3 regions of the Marilutibacter maris genome follow, and region 1 is predicted to be linked to each of the others. Evidence: predicted binding sites of a transcription regulator. Region 1 holds the regulator's gene; each other region holds the start of a gene.
The links. Region 1 encodes sigma-54, which starts transcription at its own class of promoters, with help from an activator protein. Its sites were predicted from a motif close to TGGCACGNGCNTTGC; they were not measured.
Positions count from the first base shown of each region.

Region 2: the regulator sigma-54 is predicted to act here: its motif matches at 1,273-1,287, upstream of glnA (type I glutamate--ammonia ligase).
Region 3: the regulator sigma-54 is predicted to act here: its motif matches at 1,583-1,597, upstream of pgaA (poly-beta-1,6 N-acetyl-D-glucosamine export porin PgaA).

Region 1 covers NZ_CP029843.1:1,035,027-1,038,283, reverse strand. Annotated here, with positions in the region: gene lptB (LPS export ABC transporter ATP-binding protein) at 1-367, shown strand, start outside; gene C9I47_RS04665 (RNA polymerase factor sigma-54) at 511-1,938, shown strand; gene hpf (ribosome hibernation-promoting factor, HPF/YfiA family) at 2,105-2,434, shown strand; gene hprK (HPr(Ser) kinase/phosphatase) at 2,606-3,257, shown strand, end outside.
Region 2 covers NZ_CP029843.1:212,928-216,184, forward strand. Annotated here, with positions in the region: gene C9I47_RS00965 (LacI family DNA-binding transcriptional regulator) at 51-1,088, opposite strand; gene glnA (type I glutamate--ammonia ligase) at 1,331-2,740, shown strand; gene C9I47_RS00975 (TorF family putative porin) at 3,017-3,257, shown strand, end outside.
Region 3 covers NZ_CP029843.1:2,383,439-2,386,695, forward strand. Annotated here, with positions in the region: gene hisS (histidine--tRNA ligase) at 1-745, opposite strand, end outside; tRNA gene C9I47_RS10510 (tRNA-Pro) at 967-1,043, shown strand; gene pgaA (poly-beta-1,6 N-acetyl-D-glucosamine export porin PgaA) at 1,703-3,257, shown strand, end outside.

The DNA.
Region 1 (3,257 bases):
CCTGATGGACGAGCTGCAGGTCACCCACGTCGCCGACCAGCTCGGCGCCAGCCTGTCCGGCGGCGAGCGCCGGCGCGTCGAGATCGCCCGTGCGCTGGCGGCGCGACCGCGCCTGATCCTGCTAGACGAGCCGTTCGCCGGCGTCGACCCGATCTCGGTCGGCGAGATCCAGCGAATCGTGCGCCACCTCAAGAATCGCGGCATCGGGGTGCTGATCACCGACCACAACGTGCGCGAAACCTTGGGAATCTGCGACCGCGCGTATATCCTCAACGACGGTGGCGTGCTCGCGCAGGGGGCTCCGGACACGCTGCTGGCGAATCCGGACGTGCGCCGCGTGTACCTGGGGGAAACCTTCCGTCTCTGATGCGGGGTCCCCGGTTGCCGGCGGCGCGACGCCCCGGCACGACCGCGGGGAGCGCGCATTGACGGCGCATCGCCTCGCGGCGGCGGGGGCGCAACGGCCGGGCGCCTGCCCCAAGCCCGACAGCCCGCGATCCCGACAAGGCCATGAAGCCCCGCCTCCAACCCTCACTCGGACAGAATCTGGTCATGACGCCGCAGCTGCGTCAGGCGATCCGGTTGCTGCAACTGTCCGCCGCCGAGCTGGAACTGGAGCTGGCCGACGCGATCGAGACCAACCCCCTGCTCGACTGGACCGAGTCGTCGACCGAGGTCGGCGCCGATGGCGATCCGGCGACCGAGGCCGGCACGCACGAGACCCGGGGCGAGGACGTACAGGTCGAGGCGGTCGACGAGTGGGCCCCGGGCGACGGCGAGCCCTGGTACGAACGGGTCGGCCCCTCCGACGGCGGCCACGACGACCACGCCGCCGAGCAGGTCGCCAGCGACGACACCCTGCACGACCACCTGCTGTGGCAGTTGCACCTGAGCCACCTGTCGCCGCGCGACCGCCGCATCGGCGTGATCGTGATCGAGGCGATCGAGGACGACGGCTATCTGCGCGAACCGCTGGACGCGATCGCGGCGTCGCTGGCGCCGGACATCCAGGCCAGCGAGGAGGAAATCCTCACCGTGCTGCACACGATCCAGCGTTTCGACCCGGTCGGGGTCGGCGCGCGCGACCTCGGCGAATGCCTGCGCCTGCAGCTGGAGCCGATGGCGGACGACACCCCCGGCAAGGCGCTGGCGCACCAGTTGGCCAACGGGCCGTTGCAGCGCCTGGCCCGGGTCGGCGTCGAGGGCCTGGCCCAGGAAATGAAGCTCGATCCGGGCGAGGTCGAGGTCGCGGTGCAACTGCTGCGCTCGCTCGACCCGCGTCCCGGCTCGCAGGTCGGCGGCACCGGCAACGACACCTACGTCGCCCCGGACGTGGTGATCTGGCGCCAGCACGGGTTGTGGCGGGTCTCGCTGGCCGAGAGCATGCGCCCGCGCATCTCGATCCACCGCGGCTACGAGGGCATGATCCGCGGCGCCAGCGCTTCCGACGCCAGCTACCTGCGCGGCCACCTGCAGGAAGCGCGCTGGCTGCTCAAGAGCCTGGAGGCGCGCGGCGAGACCCTGCTCAAGGTCGCCCAGTGCCTGATCCGCCAGCAGGCCGGCTTCCTGGAGTTCGGCGACAGCGCGCTGCGTCCGCTGACCCTGCGCGAGGTCGCCGCCGAGGTCGGCCTGCACGAATCCACCGTCTCGCGGGCGATCGCCCGCAAGTACGCGCGCACCCCGCGCGGCACCATTCCGCTGCGCGGCTTCTTCGCCTCCGGGGTCAGCAACGACAGCGGCGGCGAGTCCTCCAGCACCGCCATCCAGGCGATGATCCGCGGGCTGATCGATGCCGAGGATCCGCGCAAGCCGCTGTCCGATGCGCGCCTGGCCGAGACCCTCAAGACCTCCGGGGTCAGCGTGGCCCGGCGCACGGTCGCCAAGTACCGCGAGGCGATGAACATTCCATCGTCTCAGGATCGCGTGAGAATAGGCTGAGCGCGCCCGCCCGCCGGCGCCATCGCCCCGCCGCGGTACCGCCCATCGGGGTATGCCCGCTGCGGCGGCTATCGTGCGATGCTGTAGTTCCGGAGCCGCGCTGGCATCCGCGGCGGCACCCGGTTACCCACAGCGGTCAACATAGCCATCAACCAGGAGGTCTGCGATGCGTATCGAAACCCACGGCCAACAGATCGATGTCACTCCGGCCCTGCGCGACTACGTCGAGACCAAGCTGTCGCGCCTGGAGCGTCACTACGAGCAACCGTTGGACGTGCGTGCCCAGCTCAGCCTGGACAAACCCGAACACAAGGCCGAGGCGACCGTCAGCATCGCCGGCCGCACCCTGCATGCCGACGCCAACGCGATCGACATGTACGCCGCGATCGACCTGCTTGCCGACAAGCTCGATCGCCTGCTGCTGAAGCACAAGGAAAAGATGGTCGACCACCATCGTGGCGAGAGCCTGGCCCGCAACGGCGACCTCGGCGCCTGAGCCGGCGGGTCGGCGCGCGTCCCACCCGTCACCGCGCGGGCGTCATGGCCGGCTACCATGGCGCCCCGGCCCCAAGGCAGCGACCGAGTGAATGATCGACTGGACACGCCCTCCGACCCGCGCCAAGGATGCGCAGATGAGCAGAACACGGCACCGCCCGGGGCGCCGGGCATGAACGCGAGCATCAGCGCCGGCGAACTGTTCGAGCAGCAGCGCGAGCGTCTCGACCTGCGCTGGATCGCGGGCGAGGCCGGCGCCGCGCGGATGCTGGAGTCGGTGCAGACGGTCGCGCGGCGGCCGTCGCTGGCCGGCTATCTCAACACCATCTATCCGAACAAGGTCCAGATCCTCGGCACCGAGGAACTGGCCTGGCTGGACTCGCTGGACTCGCGCCTGCGCTGGGAGACGATCGAGAAGATCATCCAGTCGCGGCCGCTGGCGATGGTGATCAGCAAGCAGCAGCCCTGCCCCGAGGACCTGCGCGAGGCCGCCGAGGAGTCCGGCACCCCGCTGTGGGTCTCGCCGCGCCGCGGCCACGAACTGCTCAACCACATGCAGTACCACCTCGCGCGCACGCTGGCGCCGCGGGTGACCCTGCATGGGGTGTTCATGGAAATCTATTCGATCGGCGTGCTGATCACCGGCGAGTCCGGCTCGGGCAAGAGCGAACTGGCCCTGGAGCTGGTCACCCGCGGCCACCGGCTGGTCGCCGACGACGCCCCCGAGTTCACCCAGATCGCGCCGGACGTGCTCGATGGCACCTGCCCGGACATGCTGCAGGACCTGCTCGAAGTGCGCGGTCTGGGGGTGCTCAACATCCGCG
Region 2 (3,257 bases), 820 kb from region 1:
GTTCATGGGAAGGCCCTCGCGGCTTACGCCGCTCCTACGGGGTGTCTGGTCTAGGCCGGACCGGCGCCGCTGGAGCGGCGCACCACCAGCGAGGCGGGCAGGGTGATGCTCTCGACCGGCTCGCTGCGGATCTGCGCCAGCAGCGATTCGACCAGCAGGGCGCCGGCGCGTGAGGTGTCCTGGAACACCGTGGTCAGTGCGGGCTGGGCGAAGCGGGCCATCGGGATGTCGTCGAAGCCGGCGACCGCGATGTCCTCGGGGACCCGCCGTCCGGCCTCGGCCAGTGCGCGCATCGCGCCGATCGCGATCAGGTCGCTGGCGGCGAACACTGCGTCGAACGGCAGCGCACGCTCCAGCAGGGTGCGGGCGGCGTCGAAGCCGGCCTCCTCCGAGCTGACCGCATCCACCTGCAGGCCCTCTTCCATGGCCAGGCCGGCCTCGCGCAACGCGGCGTCGCAGCCGCGGTAGCGGTCGAAGAACTCCGGATAGTGGCTGGAGGCGTCGCCGAGGAAGGCGATCCGCTTGCGGCCCAGGCCGAGCAGGTGTTCGCCGATCAGGCGGCCGCCATGGTGGTTGTCGCAGCCGATCGAGATCCCCGGCTGGCCCGGCAGCACTGCGCCCCAGCGGACGAAGCGGGTGCCCTGCTCGACCAGGCTCTCGAGCTTGCCGCGGTAGGCGAGGTAGTCGCCGTAGCCGAGCAGGATCAGGCCGTCGGCCTTCATGCTGTCCTCGTAGTCGGCGTGCCAGTCGTCGGACAGTTGCTGGAACGAGACCAGCAGGTCGTGGCCGTGGCGGGCGCAGGCGCGGGTGATCGAGCCCAGCATCGACAGGAAGAACGGATTGATGTGCGAGTCGTCCGGGGTCGGGTCCTCGAACAGCAGCAGGGCGAGGGTGCCCGAGCGCTGGGTGCGCAGGCTGGAGGCGTGGCGGTCGACCTTGTAGTTGAGTTCGCGCACCGCCTCCTCGACCCGGCGCCGGGTCTCGGCGTTGACCAGCGGGCTGCCGCGCAGCACCCGCGACACCGTCGCCTGCGATACGCCGGCGCGATGTGCGATGTCGATGGATGTGGTCTTCGAGCGCCTGCCCACCGGGCCCTCCTCCCTGGGACGGAACCGCAACAGTGTAATGGCCCGGTCGCGAGGGGCCGGAACCGTGCGGCGATTGCACCATATTAGTGCAATTGGCAGGAAGGGATGCACCACATTGGTGCAATCGCGTGCGAACTCAGATCCGGAGTGTTTTTAAATCAATGGGTTGCGAGAGTCTGTGGGTTGGCACAGGGCTTGCTATCTATCTGGGTATCCCCTCCAACCGGAAAGGCCGTACCTCCATGTCGCTCGAGAACGTCGAAAAGCTCATCCGTGACCACAAGGTCGAATTCGTCGACCTGCGCTTCGCCGACATGCGCGGCGTGCAGCATCACGTCACCTATCCCAAGTCGATCGTCGATGCCGGCCTGTTCGAGGAAGGCAAGATGTTCGACGGCTCCTCGATCAACGGCTGGAAGGGCATCAACGAGTCCGACATGGTGCTGATGCCGGACGCCTCGACCGCGTTCCTGGACCCGTTCACCGCCGATCCGACCCTGGTGATGACCTGCGACGTGCTCGACCCGACCACGATGCAGGCCTACTCGCGCGACCCGCGCGGCGTCGCCAAGCGCGCCGAGGCCTACCTCAAGGCCAGCGGCATCGCCGAGCAGGCGTTCTTCGGCCCGGAGCCGGAGTTCTTCATCTTCGACTCGGTCCGCTACGGCAATGAGATGGGCCATACCTTCTTCCACATCGACTCCGAGGAAGCGCACTGGAACTCCGCGCGCGAGTACGAGGGCGGCAACAGCGGCTACCGTCCGGGCGTCAAGGGCGGCTACTTCCCGGTCGCGCCGGTCGACTCGCTGCACGACATCCGCGCCGAGATGTGCAAGACCCTGGAAGAGGTCGGCATCGAAGTCGAGGTCCACCACCACGAGGTCGCCAACGCCGGCCAGTGCGAGATCGGCACCAAGTTCAACTCGCTGGTCAAGAAGGCCGACGAGCTGCTGATGATGAAGTACATCATCAAGAACGTCGCCTTCCGCAACGGCAAGACCGCGACCTTCATGCCCAAGCCGATCGTCGGCGACAACGGCAGCGGCATGCACGTGCACCAGTCGCTGGCGAAGGACGGCAAGAACCTGTTCTCCGGCGACGGCTACGGCGGCCTGAGTCAGCTGGCGCTGTGGTACATCGGCGGCGTGTTCAAGCACGCGCGCGCGATCAACGCCTTCACCAATGCCGCCACCAACAGCTACAAGCGCCTGGTGCCGGGCTTCGAGGCGCCGGTGATGCTGGCCTACTCGGCCCGCAACCGTTCGGCCAGCTGCCGCATTCCGTTCGTGTCCAATCCGAAGGCGCGCCGCATCGAGTTCCGCTTCCCGGATCCGGTGCAGTCCGGCTACCTGACCTTCGCCGCGCTGATGATGGCCGGCCTGGACGGCATCAAGAACCAGATCGATCCGGGCGCGCCCAGCGACAAGGACCTGTACGACCTGCCGCCGGAGGAGGAGAAGAACATCCCGACCGTCTGCCACAGCCTCGACCAGGCGCTGGAGGCGCTCGACAAGGATCGCGACTTCCTCAAGGCCGGCGGCGTGTTCTCCGACGACTTCATCGACGGTTACATCGCGCTGAAGATGCAGGAGGTCACCAAGTTCCGCGCCGCGACCCACCCGTTGGAATACCAGCTGTACTACGCGAACTGATGCGCGCGAACTGATCGAAACGGCTGGCCGCGCAGGGTGCGCGGTCGGCCGGTGAAGGCGGCGGTGGACCGGACGCAGAGCCGGCCACCGTCTCCGGTCCCGGCGGAGCGGACGGCCGCCACCCCCACAACACAGGAGGGCATGAAAACGACGGGCAATGCCCGGCGCCGGGCGACTGCGGCCCGGAGAAACAGCGAACGGCACGCGGACGCCGACGCAAAACGAGCACGGACCAATGACCACGGGAGGGGCCACCGCTTATGAGGAGCCTGCGTCATGTCGTCTCAGCACACCGCATTCCATGCGCCCGGTGGGCGCATCCAGGGGATCAGGGAAACCGCACCGGCGCCGCTCGCGGCGCTGACCGCCATCGCGACGATGGCCACCATGCTGGCAATGGGGCAGGCACGGGCAGGGGAGCTGTCCGGATCGGTCAGCCTGACCAGCGACTATCTGTTCCGCGGCATCACCCAGACCGATGAAGAGCCCGCGCTGCAGGCCGGCGTCGAGTACGCCA
Region 3 (3,257 bases), 1.3 Mb from region 1:
GTCGGGCGATCGCGTCGGCGTGCGAGTCCGAGCGCACCTTCACGAACTCCAGGATCCGCGCGACCGCCGCGGCCGGCATGCCGAAGGCTTCGCCGGTCAGGGTCTCGCGCACATGGTCCTCGCCGCGCTTGTCGAGCTTGTCGACCTCGCGCAGCACCAGCGCCTGGCGCTCGGGATCGACGACGCCCTGGGCCTCGAAGAAGCCGCGCATCAGCTTGCGGTTGTTCATCTGGATGGTGAACTTGCCGATCGCCATCTCCGAGAACACCGCGTGGATCGCCGCCGGCATCTCGGCGTCGAAGCGCACGCTCAGGCTGTCCTTGCCGATCACGTCGATGTCGCACTGGTAGAACTCGCGGAAGCGGCCGCGCTGGGCGCGCTCGCCGCGATACACGCGCTGCATCTGGTAGCGGCGGAACGGGAACGCCAGTTCGTGTTCGTGCTCGGCCACGTAGCGCGCCAGCGGCACGGTCAGGTCGAAGCGCAGGGCCAGCTCCGGCAGCGCGTCGCCGCCGCTGGACTGGGCCTTTTCCAGCGCGCCGGTCGACTGCACGAAGTAGACCTGACGCTCGGTCTCGCCGCCGGACTTGGTCAGCAGCACCTCGGACAACTCCATGACCGGGGTCTCGACCGGCAGGAAACCGAAGCGCTCGAAATTGCGGCGGATCGTGTCGAGCAGGCGCTGGAAAGCGATCTGTTCGGGCGGCAGCAGTTCCATCACTCCGGCCGGGGTGCGTGGCTTGATCGGAGACGTGGACGAAGACGAACTGGACAAGAAAAGGCACTCCTGTCGGAACGGGCCGTACGCGGCGGGTGCGCCCCGGTCGCGCGGCAAGGGCATGCAAGCCCGACAGTCTACAAGCCCGGCCGTCGCCTGCGGCATTGCCGACGTGGGCGATGCGGAAAATTCTTCGCCGGCTATTGCCAGCTCCGGAACACCTCACTACAATGCCGGGCTCGGCACATCGGGGTGTAGCTCAGCCTGGTAGAGCGCTACGTTCGGGACGTAGAAGTCGCAGGTTCAAATCCTGTCTCCCCGACCACTTGCCGAAACGCATCAAAGGCTCTGAAAGCTGCAGATAATGCAGGACTTCAGGGCCTTTTTGCCGTCCGCCGTCCGGCGCCGTCCCGACATGCCGGAAGCGGGGGACGAGACGATCGGCCCTGCCCCTGCCCGATCGCTGCACGGACACGCTGCGCGCCGTCCCGGTTCGTTGCCGGCCCCGGACGCACCGGCATCCGGAGCGCACCGCCCCGGCCCGGCACTCCGCCCGCCTCCGCACTTGAGGATGGCCGCGGCAAGCCGGACGTCCGCCATCGATGCCCGCGCCCGGCACGGCCGACACGACGACTCGCCGCTCGCGCCCCCGCCGGCACCCCGGTGCGAAGCCGCGTACCTGTCGGTACCGACAGGCGACTTGCGGACCGATGCCGTCGGCATTCGGCCATCGGTCACACCGGCCCGGGCACCCCGCCTGCTAGGGTCGCCCCATGCTGCGGTTTAGATCGCATAGCTACCGGCATTCACGTAGATGAAGATTTCGTAAATCCACCCCACCCCGAACCACCGAACCGGGGAGAGTGGCACGGTGCTTGCGTCACAATATCCAGAAATGAGATGCAAGTCACATTATGGAATGTCTATCACGGACCGAGCATGCACCGATCTATTTCCAGTAATTTCAAACCCTTAGCCGTTTCCGTGGCGCTAGCCGCCCTGGCCTGGCCCCTCTCGACATTCGCATCGACCCCTGAGACGCCGCTGACCGAGATCCAGCAGCTGCGCGATCAGGGCCGCTGGCTGGACGCCCTGTCCGCTATCGGTCGCGCCCAGGACGATCGCCCCGACGACCCCGCGCTGTACCGGCTGCAGACCCTGACCCTGCTGGACCTGGGCAGCAGCTACCGGGCCTGGCGCCTGTACCGGGCGCGGCCGGAAGTGTTCGACGCCGACGAGGCGCGGCGGCTGCGCGGCGCCGGCACCGCGCGACTGATCAACTGGGGACGCCTGTACGCGGAGTCCGAGCAGGCCCGCGACGAGGAGCTGGCGCTGGCCGGACAGGCGCTGCGGACCCTGCAGGAATCGGGGCAGGAACCGGGCTCGGCCGACCTGCGCACCCGTTTCGACGAGATCGCCCTGCTCAACCTGCTGGAGCGGCACACCGAGGTGATCGAGCGCTACCGCGCCCTGCAGGACGAGGGCGTGGAGCCGCCGCCCTACGTGCTGGTCTCGATCGCCGGTTCGCTGCTGGCCGAACGCCATCCGGCCGAGGCGATCCCGCTCTACCGGCAGGTCGAACGCGCGATGCCCGACGCCTGGGACCCGCGCCTGCAATTGGGTTACGCCTATTCGGAAAGCGAGGATTTCGACGCCGCCTACGCCCACCTGGAGCAGCTCAAGGCCGCCGAGCCGGCCTGGCTGTACGCCCCGGGCGCGCGCCGGCCGCATTCCAATCCGCGCCACTACGACGCCGATCGCAACCTCGCCCTGATGCACCTGTACGGGCAGGACACCGCCGGTGCGCAACAGCGGCTGGAGTCGCTGGCCGCGATCGGTCCCAACAATGCCAGCCTGCAGACCGCGGTCGGCGAGGTCTACCGCCAGCGCGGCTGGAGCGAGCGGGCGCTGGAGCGCTTCCGCATGGCCGGCACCCAGGACCCGGAGCACATCGGTGCCCGCATCGGCCAGGTCGGCGCCCTGCTCGACCTCGACCGGGTCGACCTGGCCCGTCCGCTGCACGACCGGTTGCTCGCCGGCCACCCGCGCAACGTGCAGGTGAAGCAGATGGCCCGCGACTGGGACAAGCGCCTGGGCTGGCAGTGGCAGATCAATGCCTCCGCGGGCCGCAGCGACAGCCGCGACGGCGCCCCGGGCGTCTCGCCGCTGGGCAGCCGCGACGGCGGCCACTCGTTCGCGGTCCAGGGCCCGCTGCTCGGCGACCGCTGGCGCATCGCCGCCGAGGCCGGCGACACCTGGGCCGACTTCCAGGGCGTGCGCGTGCACGACCGCCGCGCCGGGGTCGGCGTCCGCTTCGCCCACGATCGACTGCGCGCGGCGGCCGGCGTCGATCGCATCCTCGACGACTGGACCGATGCCGACAGCGGCTACCACGTCAGCGCCGACTGGCGCCTGGACGACGCCTGGCGCATCGGCGGCGGCTGGTACCACAACAGTCCCAACGCTTCGCTGCAGGCCCGCCGCAGCGGTATCGGCGCCGATGAACTGAGCCTGGGCGTGAGCTGGATACCGTCCGACC